DNA from 3 places in the Streptomyces sp. NPDC056486 genome. Region 2 is predicted to be linked to each of the others. Evidence: riboswitches for the same ligand, from Rfam matches in the RefSeq annotation. Region 2 holds a riboswitch; each other region holds the start of a gene.

Region 1 (4,171 bases), on a different contig from region 2:
ACAGGCGGGCGGCACTCGCGTGCGCCACTCAGAACGCGGGCCGCTCCGGATCGAGCCGGGCCATGCCCTGCGCGGGCGACGACGCCTCGGCGAAGTGCCGACGTGGGATCCGCCCCGCCCGGTACGCGAGCCGCCCCGCCTCGACCCCGTGCCGCATGCCCTCGGCCATGAGGACCGGCTCCTGAGCCCGTGTAACGGCGGAGGCGAGCATCACACCCGCACACCCCAGCTCCATCGCGAGCGCCGCGTCGGACGCCGTTCCCGCCCCCGCGTCCAGAATCACCGGCACGCCCGCGCGTTCGACGATCAGCTGGAAGTTGTGCGGGTTGCGGATGCCGAGTCCGGAGCCGATGGGGGAGCCGAGTGGCATGATCGCCGCGCAGCCCACGTCCTCCAGCTTCCGGGCGAGGACCGGGTCGTCGTTCGTGTATGGAAGGACCGTGAAGCCGTCGTCGACCAGGGTCTCGGCGGCGTCGATGAGCTCGATCGGGTCGGGGAGCAGTGTGCGCTCGTCCGCGATGACCTCCAGCTTGACCAGATCGGTGCCGAGCGCCTCCCGCGCAAGCCGGGCGGTCAGGACGGCCTCGCCCGCGGTGTAGCAGCCCGCCGTGTTCGGCAGGACCCGGATGCCGAGCCGGTCGAGCACGGAGAGCACCGAGCCCTGCACACCGGGATCGAGGCGGCGCATCGCGACCGTCGTCAGCTCCGTTCCGGAGGCGAAGAGGGAGCGTTCGAGGATGTCCAGGCTCGGCGCGCCGCCCGTACCCATGATCAGGCGTGAGGAAAGGGTGAGCCCGCCGATGACGAAGGGGTCGTCTGCCATGTCGGTTCAGCCTCCTTGGACGGCGGTGAGGACCTCTATGCGGTCCCCGTCGGTGAGCTCGGTGGTGGACCACCGCGCGCGCGGGACGACGGTTTCGTTGAGCGCGGCGGCGATACCGGACGGGGCCGCGGTGAGCTTGGCGACGAGGGCTTCGAGCGTGGTGCCCGCGGCCACATCGCGTGCTTCTCCGTTGACGGAGACGGCTGTAACGGCTGAGAGAGTCATGCGGGCTGCTCCATGAAGCGCTGCGTGAGGGGGTCGCCGGCAAAGCGCAGAGGGGTGAATCCCCGGGCCTCGTCGGGCAGTTCACCGGTGGTCAGGGCGTGCGCCATCACCTCACCGGTGACGGGTGTCAGAAGCACGCCGTTGCGGTAGTGGCCTGTGGCCAGCTGGAGACCGGGGAGAGCGGTCGGGCCGAGCAGCGGCGCGTTGTCGGGGGAGCCGGGGCGCAGGCCTGCGCGCGTCTCGGTCAGCGGTAGTTCCGTGATGCCCGGTACGAGCTCGTGGGCGTCCCGAAGCAGCTCGTACACGCCGCCCGCGGTGACCGTCGTGTCCCAGCCGAGCTCCTCGCTCGTCGCGCCGACGACGAGCTCGCCGTTCTCGCGCGGCACCAGATAGACATGGCTGCCGCGCACGACGGCGCGCACGGTGCGGCTCAGGAACGGCGCGTACCGCTGAGGCACCGTGAGCCGGAGGACCTGCCCCTTCACGGGGCGCACGGGCGGCAGCACGCCCTCCGGGACGCCGGCGAGGCGCCCGCTGAGGCTGCCGGCGGCGAGCACGGTCTGTCCGGCCTCCAGGGCGGTCCCGTCGGCGAGGACGACTCCGGTGGCCCGGTCCCGTTCGACGGTGAGGCGCTCCGCCCACGCACGGTGGAAGATCACGCCCGCCCGTTCGCAGGCCACGAGGAGCGCCGCTGCGAGCCTGCGCGGGTCGATCTGGTGGTCGCCGTCGACGCGGAGGCCGCCGCGGACCCCCGGTGCGAGCATCGGTTCGAGGCGGCGGCACTCGCGCCCGCTCAGCCACTCCGACGTGAGCCCGGAACGCTCCTGGAGGGCGTGCAGCTCACGCAGGTGGGCGCGGTCGTCGGAGTCGAGGGCGACGGCGAGCGTGCCGCACGCGCGGTAGCCGAGATCGCGGTCGCTCGCCTCGGCGAGCTCCGCCGCGAACTCCGGGTAGCGCTGCGCGGAGGCCAGATTCAGGCCGAGCAGCGTCTGCTCGCCGTAGTGCAGCTCGGTGACGGCGGCCAGCATGCCCGCGGCGACCTGCGCCGCGCCGCCGCCGGGCTCGGGGTCCACGACCGCGGTGGACAGACCGCGCTGCGCCGCCCGCCAGGCCGTGACCAGGCCGATGATGCCGCCCCCGACGACAGCGACATCGGTCGCCTCGTGGGGTGATGTACGTGGATGCATGGGTGTCCAGCCCCTCCCTTCGCCGGCATGACCCGGATCAGGTTCGTACGGTCGGAGGCCGTCCCAGCCTCCCTCTCAGCCCGGTACGTCCGGGCTCCCGCGAGTGTTCTGCCCTGCACCCTAGTCCCTGGTGTCCGAGGGCAGTAGGGGAGCTGTCCGGGTATGCACCGTGACGGTGTGTCATAGATCTCCTCGTAGCGCTCTGCGGGGCGCGTCACCCGCCGCCCTACAGTGATCGGGTGAGCGAGCAGCGGAGGCAGGCAGAGCGGCGCGTCGTCATCGTCGGCGCGGGGATGGCCGGGGTGCAGACCGCCGTGGCCCTGCGCGAACAGGGGTTCGCCGGTGCGGTCACCCTGATCGGCGCGGAACCCCACCAGCCGTACGACAGGCCGCCGCTGTCCAAGGCCGTGCTGCTGGGCAAGGCGGAGGGCTCCGCCTTCGACATCGACTTCGAGGCGCTCGGCATCGAGCTGAGTCTGGGCCACGAGGTCACGGGCGTGCGCCCGGCGGACCACGAACTGGACACCTCGTCGGGTCCGGTGCCCTACGACACCCTGGTCATCGCCACCGGCGCCGAGCCGATCCTGCTGCCAGGCACTTCCGGAGTTCCCGGCGTCCACCTGCTGCGCACCCTCGACGACGCCGAGCGGCTGCGGCCCGTGCTCGCCGAGCAGCACCGCGTCGTGGTCGTCGGCGCGGGCTGGATCGGCGCCGAGTTCGTGACCGCGGCGCGCGAGGCGGGCTGCTCGGTCACCGTCGTCGAAGCCGCCGAACGGCCGCTGGCGGGGGCCCTGCCCGCGGCGGTCGCGGCGCCGATGACCTCCTGGTACGCCGACGCGGGGGCCGAACTGCGCACCCACGCGCGCGTGGACCGCGTCGAGCCCGGCAGCGTCCTGCTGGCCGACGGCACCCGGCTGCCCGCGGACACGGTCGTCGTCGGCATCGGCGCACGCCCCGCCACGGGCTGGCTCGTGGACTCGGGCATCACCCTGGGCGCCCACCGGGAGATCGTCGCCGACGACCACCTGCGGACATCGGAACCCGATGTGTACGCGGTCGGCGACTGCTCCTCCTTCCCTTCGGGAAGGTATGGCGAGCGCCTTCTCGTCCACCACTGGGACAACGCCCTCCAGGGCCCGCGCACGGTGGCCGCGAACATCATCGGCGAGACCCCTTCGGCGTACGACCCCGTCCCGTACTTCTGGTCCGAGCAGTTCGGCCGCTTCGTCCAGTTCGCCGGGCACCACGCCTCGGCCGACGAGCTGGTGTGGCGCGGCGATCCATCGAGTGCGGCCTGGACGGTGTGCTGGCTCCGGCGGGGCGCCCTGGTGGCCGTCCTCGCGGTGGGCCGCCCGAGGGACCTCGCGCAGGGCCGCAAACTGATCGAGGCGGGCGCCCGTCTCTCCCCTGATCTTGCGTCGGATCCCGCGGTGCCGCTGAAGAAGGCAGTGCTGCCGTAAGCGCTGCCACAGCCGGAGGGGGACCGCTGCCCGGCCGCTGTCGGTGCCCGGAGATACGCTTGTCCGTGTGACCGAGATTGACGCAAAGACTGATGCTCTCGTCCCCGAGTGGCTCCACCTCCCCGACATCGCAGAAATGCTCGACGTCGAGGTGACGCGTGTGCGCCAGCTGGTCAAGGAGGGCCAGCTGATCGCCGTGCGCCGTGGTGAGAACCGCGCGCTCGCGGTGCCCGCCGCCTTCATCGACGGCGACAAGATCGTCAAGGGCCTCACAGGCACCCTGACGCTCCTGAGGGACGACGGCTTCTCCGACCGAGAAATGCTGGAGTGGCTCTTCACTCCCGACGAGACCCTGCCCGGCACCCCCGCGCAGGCTCTGAGCGAGAATCGCGGCACGGAGGTGAAGCGCCGCGCCCAGGCGCTCGCCGTCTGACCGATCGACACGGAAAACCGTTGCGTGCGGGCCGCGTGATCCC
Region 2 (4,171 bases):
TCCTGGGCCAGGTAGTAGACAAACTTCTGCCGGTCCAGGGTGCCGTCGCCGAGGGCAATGACGAACGGCAGCTTGTCGATGGCCGCACGTATCTCGGCCGTGGCCGTCCACAGTTCGTCGCAGAACGTTGTGGTCATGGGGCTCAGCTCCAGTACTGGTGGAAGTGGTGGACGGGTCCGTGGCCGCGGCCGATATGCAGGGTGTCGGCCGCGCGCAGGGCCCCGGTCAGGTACGCCTTCGCGGCACTGACGGTGGTGTGCCAGTCGTCGTGCTGCGGGCGCAGGGCGGCTATCGCGGCGGAGAGGGTGCAGCCGGTGCCGTGGGTGTTGCGCGTGTTGACGCGAGGTGCGGACAGCTCGGTGACACCCGCGGCACAGGCGCCGGTGGCGCGCGTGGCGTCGACGAGGATGTCCACGGATTGTGCGTCATGTGTGTGGTGGCCGCCCTTGAGGAGGACGCGCCTGGCGCCGGTTTCGAGGAGTGCGTGGGCCTGCTCGACGGCTTCTGCGCGGTTCTTTGCGGCGGCGATGCCCAGGAGGTCGCCGGCCTCGGGGAGGTTGGGGGTGATGAGGTCGGCCAGAGGCAGGAGACGCTCGCGCAGTACCGTCACCGCATCGGCCTCGAGGAGGCGGTGGCCGCTGGTCGAAACCATGACGGGGTCGAGGACGACGCACCGGGGGCGGTGCCGCTCCAGGGCTTCTGCGACGGCTGCGGCGATGGCGGCGTCGGCCAGCATGCCGATCTTGACGGCGTCCACCGGGACGTCGGCGAACAGCGTGTCGAGCTGCTCGGTGACGAACGCCGGGGGGACGGCATGGATGCCGGTGACGCCCAGAGTGTTCTGTGCGGTCAGGGCGGTCAGAACTGCTGTTCCGTAGGCGCCGTTGGCGGAGAACGCCTTCAAGTCGGCTTGTATCCCGGCGCCGCCGGAGGGGTCGCTGGCAGCGATGGTCAGGGCGATGGGCGGGCTGGTCACGCGGGGATCTCCTGTCGCAGGGTGCGAACGAGAAAATGGGCTGCGGCCTCGGGGTCGGGCTGCCCGCAGACCGCGCTGACGACGGCGATCCCGGCCGCGCCACTTCCCATGACCGCAGCGGCCTCGGACACGCCGATCCCGCCGATGGCCACGCAGGGCAGCGGGCTCTCCCGGACGATCCGGGCCAGGCCGCCCAGACCGAGCGGGGCGTCCGCGTCTGGCTTGGTGGACTGCGGGAACACCGGACCGACACCGAGGTGGTCGACAGTGTCCGGCACGTGCGCCAGCTGCTCGGGACGGCTGACGGACAGGCCGATGTACGCATGGGGACCGAGCTGGCGCCGGGCGCTCTCGGGGCAGACGTCCCGCTGCCCGAGGTGGACGCCGTCCGCGTCCAACCAGACCGCCACGTCCAGGCGATCGTTGACGATCAAGGGGACGCCAGTGCCCGCGAGTTCGGCCTGGATCGCCCGGCCGAGTGAGAACAGCGTGCGGGCGTCCGCGTCCGGATCGCGCAACTGGACGGCGGTTACGCCGCCCTTGACGGCCGCCGCAACGGTAGGGCCGACACCGCGGCGGCCGCAGAGCCTGGTGTCGGTCACGAGATACAGGGACAGGTCCAGAGGAGGTCGCATGGGTGAGTCCTTGGCTCCCAGCCGGGGAAGGGCGCGGGAAACGCATCGGGAGGTACGGGGGAAGGCAGGCCCTGACGTGCAGGGACCTTGAGTTGTTCACCGGGGCGGGAGGGGGACAGGGCAGCCAGACTCGGTGTTGAGGGCGCGCCCCAGGGCGGGCGGGCACTGTGCAGCGGGTGGCGTCCAGGCCACTGCTCACGCAGGACCCCGCGGTACGCGCATGCTCAGTGCAGGTTGAGAGCCTCAGCGAGCCGCTCAGGGCTGAGCTCGTACAACGCGTCGATCAGGGCGACCGCGAACGTGCCGGGCCCCGCAGAGCGGGTGGCGGCGTCCTCCGCGGCCACGGTGAGCAGACCGGTCGCGGCAGTGGCGGCAAGGAGCGCGTCGCCGGTGACGGCTGTGCAGGCGGCCACCAGAGCGCCCAGTGAGCAGCCCGTTCCCGTCACCAGAGTCAGCAGCGGGTGCCCGTTGGCCAGGCGCACCACTCGCGTCCCGTCCGTGAGAACGTCCACCGGACCGCTCACCGCGACCGCGCAGCCGTAGCGCCGGGCCAGCGCGCCCGCCGCGGCCAGCGCCGCCTCCGGGGCGTCCGTGCTGTCCACGCCGCGCCCACCCCTGCCCCCGTCGAGTGCCAGGATTTCGGAAGCATTGCCGCGAACGACCGCCGGGGGTGCGCTCTCCAGCAGTTCGTGGGCGAGCTCGGTACGCCAGGGCAGCGGGCCGACCGCCACCGGGTCGAGCACCCACGGCCGCCCGGCCCCGGCCGCTTCTGTCACCGCGACACGCATCGCCGCCGCAGTCACGGACGTCACCGTTCCCAGGTTGACCAGGACACCCCCGGCCACCCGGGCCAGCGTTCCGGCCTCCTCCGCGCTGTGCACCATCGCGGGGGCAGCCCCCGCCGCGAGCAGCACGTTCGCGGTGAACGGCGACACCACGACGTTGGTCAGGCAGTGCACAAGGGGTGCGGAGGTCCGCAGAGACGCGATCACATCCGCCACGGCATCACGGGAAACGGCAGTGCCGTGCCGGGCAGGTACGGAGGCAGTATCCATCGTCAACACTCTTCCTACGCCGGCATTACCCGGTCCAGGTTCATGCGGTCGGCGAAAGGGGAGCAAGTCCCGTCCGCCCTCTCAGCCCGGCTACTCCCGAGCTCCCGCGGTGGTCGCTACGCAATGTACCTCCTTCGGGAACGCAAGTTCGCACTCGGGTACCTCACGAAACGACACGGATTTGCTGGCGGAACCGACGGGGGATCCTCAGGCCGCAAGGGCCCGACCTGTCCGCATCGGCTGATGCCGCAAGCGGGCTGGTGGAGGGCCGCGCCCGGGTACGGGACTTCTTGCGACACCGCATCCACCGTCTGGACCGGTGCTTGCGTGCCTGCCCCGGCGAGAGGGAGCGGCGCCTGGCGCGTGCTGGGGAATGGGTGTCACCGAGTTCGCGGCCGAGTGGGCCCGGCATCCGGTGTTCCGTTCCGGCTGCTGCCACCGGAGCAGGGCGCGACGCGCGGAGCCGAGCGGATCTGATACGGGATCAGGTCCGCCCGGCCGTCGTGCGCGGAGAAGGAAGGGTCAGCAGCTCAGGTTGGAGCCCGGCGTGGTGCCGAGGACCTGGGCGAACTGCTTGTAGCGGTCGACCCGGCTCTGGACCTGGCCGGGGTTGCCGCCGTTGCACTCCAGGCTGCCGTTGATGGCGCGGATGGTCTCACCGAAACCGCGGCTGTTGACCATGGCGTTGTGCGGTGTCATGGTGCCCGGACCCGACTGCGTGTTCCAGTACCAAAGACCGGTCTTCCAGGCGACCGCCGGGTCGCGCTCCACCAGGTAGGGGTTGCGCAGGAGATCGATGCCGAGCGCGTCGCCCGCCGCCTTGTAGTTGAAGTTCCAGCTGAGCTGGATCGGACCGCGGCCGTAGTACGCGGCCTGTCCCGCGGGGCAGCCGTAGGGCTGGTTGGCGTCGCAGTAGTGCGGGTAGTTGGCCTGGTTCTGCTCGACGATGTGGACCAGACCGCCGGTCTCGTGGTGGACGTTGGCGAGGAACGCGGCTGCCTCCTGGCGCTTGATGGTGTCGCTGCCGGTGTTGGCGAAGGCCGGGTACGCCTTGAGTGCGTCGGTCAGGCCCTTGTATGTGTAGAACGAGTTCCGGCTCGGGAACATCTGGTTGAACTGCGCCTCGCTGACCACGAATCCTGACGGGTTGGGGTTGCCCGGATCGGTGCCACCGCCGCAGGTGCCCGCGTCCGCCCAGACGTCGGTGCGGCCCGGCGTCTCGTTCTGGGTCCACCACTTGGCGGTCCAGTTGTGCCCGTTGTACGAGGCGCTGTTGCCGCCCGTGTAGACGGAGGAGGAGTTCCAGGGGGTTGCGCACGCGGCGGCGGACGCCGTGGTGGCGGCCGGGCCAAGGACGATCATGGCGCAGAGCGCACCTAACGCTGCTGCGAAACTGATGAGACGTTTGATCACGCGACATCTCCTATCAGGCGGGCTGGAGGCGGGTTCCACGCCGCCATGGGGGTGTCGGAGACTCAAGCGAAATGGTCTGAACCTGTCAAGGT
Region 3 (4,171 bases), on a different contig from region 2:
TAGCTCCCCAGCTCCTTTCCTGCCGTGTCCAACTCATCGAGTGCCGCGAGCAAGGCGGCGTCCCGAGTGAGGATCCGTAGCCGAACAGAAGCCAGCACGTGGGCGGGGAGGTCGTAGCCACTGACGCGGCCCTCCATGCCGAGGACCCGCTCCTCCCAGATCCGATCCTCGAAGTCCGTCACAGAGGAGGCGATCAAGGCGCACTGTTCCATGAGCAACTCCGACAGACGCGCCTTGTCCTCAGCGCGTTTTGCGAGGCGCTGTCCCAGGAGCGCGATGGCAGCGCCGACGATGGTCGCGAGCAGTGTCCCCCAGGCGTTCATAGCCGGCATTTTCCCAGTGCCGGTACGCGGTGCGTGAGAAAACCGCGACCATCCGCCCGTCCGGCGACGGGGACTACGAGCTGGCGATCTCTCGCCGGAGTTGCTGGAGCGAGAGCATTGGCGAGCTCTACGGTGTCGTCGGCGCACAGTAGGTACAGGGTTGAGCGCGCTTCCTGCATCCGCCCCGCCAGCTCGTTGTCCCCGGGCAGGACGGTCTCCACGGTCAGCTCCCCCCGGCGTACAAGCGACGACAGGTTACAGAAGCCTCGCTCATGACGTGTGCCCTTCCTCGCGTGCGCAGGCCAGGCGGCGAAGCTCCACCCGGGCCGCCGGTGACCTGCCCGCTTCGGTGGACCAGTACGGGTGCCACATCAGGCGAGTGGAGAGCTGCTGCAGAGTGCGGCGCAGCCTCGCGGGGTGAACCGGTCGCGGAGCGGACAGTGCCTCGTACGTGCGGGTCCAGGCGGTCTGGAGCTCGATCAGGTCGTTGGGGAAGGGGGTCGGCGCCATGAAGCTGATTAGGTCACGTGTTCGAATACTTGCGCAAGTGAGCCGCATGCCGGGCCAGCGGCGACCGTCACCGACAGGCGGTGGCCCGGTCGGGCCCCAACCGTCTGCGACACTGGAAGAACCATGCCTGTACCCGGAGAACTCACCTTCGTCGCGCCCCGCGGAGCCAAGAAGCCGCCGCGGCATCTCGCCGACCTCACGCCCGCCGAGCGCAAGGAAGCCGTCGCAGCTGTCGGCGAGAAACCGTTTCGCGCCAAGCAGCTCTCGCAGCACTACTTCGCGCGGTACGCGCACGACCCGGAGCAGTGGACCGACATCCCCGCCGGTTCGCGCGCCAAGCTGCAAGAGGCGCTGCTTCCCGAGTTGATGTCCGTGGTGCGGCACATCAGCTGTGACGACGACACCACCCGCAAGACGCTGTGGCGCCTTTTCGACGGGACGCTCGTCGAGTCCGTGCTCATGCGCTATCCGGACCGCGTGACGATGTGTATCTCGTCGCAGGCCGGGTGCGGGATGAACTGCCCGTTCTGCGCGACGGGGCAGGCCGGTCTCGACCGGAATCTGACGACCGCCGAGATCGTGCACCAGATCGTCGATGGGATGCGGGCGCTCAGGGATGGGGAGATTCCGGGCGGGCCCGCACGGCTTTCCAACATCGTCTTCATGGGGATGGGCGAGCCGCTCGCCAACTACAACCGCGTGTCCGGTGCCATTCGTAGGCTCACGGATCCCGAGCCCGATGGTGTCGGTCTTTCGCAGCGTGGGATCACCGTGTCGACCGTTGGTCTGGTCCCCGCCATTCATCGGTTCGCCGACGAGGGCTTCAAGTGCCGCCTCGCCATCTCGCTGCACGCGCCCGACGACGAGCTGCGCGACACCCTCGTACCCGTCAATACGCGGTGGAACGTGCGGGAGGTCCTTGAGGCGGGCTGGGAGTACGCGGCCAAGTCCGGGCGCCGGCTCTCCATCGAGTACGCGCTGATCCGGGACATCAACGACCAGGCGTGGCGCGGTGACCGGCTCGGGCGGCTGCTCAAGAACAAGCCCGTGCACGTGAACCTGATCCCGCTGAACCCGACGCCGGGCTCGAAGTGGACCGCATCGCGGCCGGAGGACGAGAAGGCCTTCGTGGACGCCATTGCCGCTCATGGGGTGCCTGTCACGGTTCGTGACACCCGTGGTCAGGAGATCGACGGGGCGTGCGGTCAGCTCGCCGCGTCCGAGCGTTAGTCTGGCCGGAACACATCTTCATATTCCGACAGGGGAGCGCCACAGCGCTGAGAGTGCGGCACCAAGGACAGGTTGGCCGCAGACCCTCTGAACCTTGCCCGGGTCATTCCGGGTAGGAAGTTCGGACATCACTCAAGCTGTTGCGCCCTGCCCGCAGCCCCTTCAAGGCTGTGGGCAGGGCCGCGTCTCTTCCTGGTCACTCCAGGAGGAATCAATTCAGTGAGCATCACCAAAGTCAGCACCACCAAGGTGAGGACCACTAAGAAGGTCACCGTCACCGCCGTTGCGGTCGGCCTCTCGCTCGTCGCACTCTCCGCCTGCGGCAGCTCGTCGGGCAGCGGTGACAAGGCCGATTCCAAGAGCGTCACGCTTGTCAGTCATGACTCCTTCAACGTCTCGAAGGACGTACTGAAGGCGTTCGAGAAGAGCTCCGGCTACAAGGTCAACGTCCTCAAGGACGGCGACGCGGGTGCCGCCGTGAACAAGGCGATCCTGTCCAAGGACAACCCGCAGGGGGATGTCTTCTTCGGTGTCGACAACACGCTTCTCTCTCGCGCGCTGGACAACGATCTCTTCCAGTCGTACGAGGCCAAGGGCTCGGATCAGGTTCTTTCGCAGTTCCGCGTCGATCAGAGCAAGCATCGGGTCACGCCCGTCGACAGCGGCGACATCTGCGTCAACTACGACAAGAAGTACTTCGCCGACAAGAAGCTCGCGCCGCCGAAGTCCTTTGCCGACCTGGCCAAGCCCGCCTACAAGAACCTGCTCGTGACCGAGAACGCCTCGACCTCCTCTCCCGGGCTCGGGTTCCTGCTCGGCACCGCCGCCCAGTACGGCGATGGAGGCTGGGAGGGGTACTGGAAGAAGCTCAAGGCCAACGGGGTCAAGGTCGTCGACGGCTGGGAGCAGGCCTACAACGAGGAGTTCTCCGGGTCCGCCGGAGGCAAGAAGGCCAAGGGGGAACGGCCGCTCGTCGTCTCGTACGCCTCGTCGCCGCCCGTCGAGGTGCTCTACGCGAAGCCGCAGCCCAAGGAGGCGCCGACCGGCGTCGCGACCGGCACCTGCTTCCGGCAGGTCGAGTACGCGGGCCTGCTCAGCAACGCCAAGAACGAGAAGGGCGGCAAGGCGCTGCTCGACTTCCTGATCAGCACCAAGTTCCAGGACGACATGCCGCTGAACATGTTCGTGAACCCGGTGCGGGAGACCGCCGAGCTGCCCGAGCTGTTCGTCAAGCACGGCGTGAAGATCGACAAGCCGGAGACCCTGGCACCGAAGAAGATCGCCGACAATCGCGAGCAGTGGGTCAAGTCGTGGACCTCGCTCGTACTGAAGTAAGCAAGCCCCGTAAGGGGCTCTCGCGCGGGAGCGCGGCTCGGCTCGGTCTGATGGCCGTGCCCGTCGCGTTCTTCGCGCTCTTCTTCGCCTATCCGGTCGCCGCGATCGTCGCGCGCGGCCTGAAGGTCGGAGGGGAGTGGCAGTTCGGGCGCGTTGTCGATGTCCTCGCGCAGTCCGATGTCCGGCACGTGCTCTGGTTCACCACCTGGCAGGCGCTCGCGTCGACCGCGCTCACGCTGCTCATCGCGCTCCCCGGCGCGTACGTCTTCGCGCGCTTCGAGTTCAGGGGCAAGCAGGTTCTGCGGGCGGTCGTCACGGTGCCGTTCGTGCTGCCGACGGTCGTCGTCGGGACCGCGTTCCTCGCGCTGCTCGGGCGGGGTGGTCTTCTTGATGAAATGTGGGGCGTGCGGCTCGACACGACCGTGTGGGCGATTCTGCTCGCGCACGTCTTCTTCAACTATGCGGTCGTCGTACGGACCGTCGGCGGGCTCTGGTCGCAGCTCGACCCGCGTCAGGAGGAAGCCGCGCGGATGCTCGGCGCCTCGCGGTGGCGGGCATGGCGGACGGTGACGCTGCCCGCCCTCGGGCCTGCGGTCGCCGCGGCGTCCCTCATGGTCTTTCTGTTCACGTTCACCTCCTTCGGCGTCGTGCAGATCCTCGGCGGGCCCGCGTACTCGACCCTCGAAGTCGAGATCTACCGGCAGACCGCCCAACTCCTCGACCTGTCGACGGCCGCCGTCCTGACGATCGTGCAGTTCGCGGCGGTGGGCGTG

Evidence for each region. Region 2 has a riboswitch for thiamine pyrophosphate ahead of thiM (hydroxyethylthiazole kinase). Riboswitches for the same ligand answer to the same signal wherever they lie in the genome.
Region 1: another riboswitch for thiamine pyrophosphate. It lies ahead of thiO (glycine oxidase ThiO); the one in region 2 lies ahead of thiM (hydroxyethylthiazole kinase).
Region 3: another riboswitch for thiamine pyrophosphate. It lies ahead of ACFQ7F_RS15860 (thiamine ABC transporter substrate binding subunit); the one in region 2 lies ahead of thiM (hydroxyethylthiazole kinase).

The regions. Positions count from the first base shown of each region.
Region 1 is NZ_JBHTSF010000030.1:67,673-71,843, forward strand. It holds gene ACFQ7F_RS15165 (thiazole synthase) at 29-823, opposite strand; gene thiS (sulfur carrier protein ThiS) at 830-1,048, opposite strand; gene thiO (glycine oxidase ThiO) at 1,045-2,235, opposite strand; TPP riboswitch at 2,233-2,346, opposite strand; gene ACFQ7F_RS15180 (NAD(P)/FAD-dependent oxidoreductase) at 2,529-3,695, shown strand; gene ACFQ7F_RS15185 (Rv2175c family DNA-binding protein) at 3,763-4,128, shown strand.
Region 2 is NZ_JBHTSF010000178.1:10,694-14,864, forward strand. It holds gene tenA (thiaminase II) at 1-137, opposite strand, end outside; gene thiD (bifunctional hydroxymethylpyrimidine kinase/phosphomethylpyrimidine kinase) at 143-976, opposite strand; gene thiE (thiamine phosphate synthase) at 973-1,611, opposite strand; gene thiM (hydroxyethylthiazole kinase) at 1,836-2,612, opposite strand; TPP riboswitch at 2,660-2,784, opposite strand; gene ACFQ7F_RS39490 (glycoside hydrolase family 19 protein) at 3,189-4,028, opposite strand; gene ACFQ7F_RS39495 (hypothetical protein) at 4,165-4,171, opposite strand, start outside.
Region 3 is NZ_JBHTSF010000033.1:6,036-10,206, reverse strand. It holds gene ACFQ7F_RS15880 (hypothetical protein) at 1-323, opposite strand, end outside; partial or broken gene ACFQ7F_RS15875 (hypothetical protein) at 320-529, opposite strand; gene ACFQ7F_RS15870 (hypothetical protein) at 594-833, opposite strand; gene rlmN (23S rRNA (adenine(2503)-C(2))-methyltransferase RlmN) at 957-2,063, shown strand; TPP riboswitch at 2,084-2,200, shown strand; gene ACFQ7F_RS15860 (thiamine ABC transporter substrate binding subunit) at 2,283-3,398, shown strand; gene ACFQ7F_RS15855 (ABC transporter permease) at 3,374-4,171, shown strand, end outside.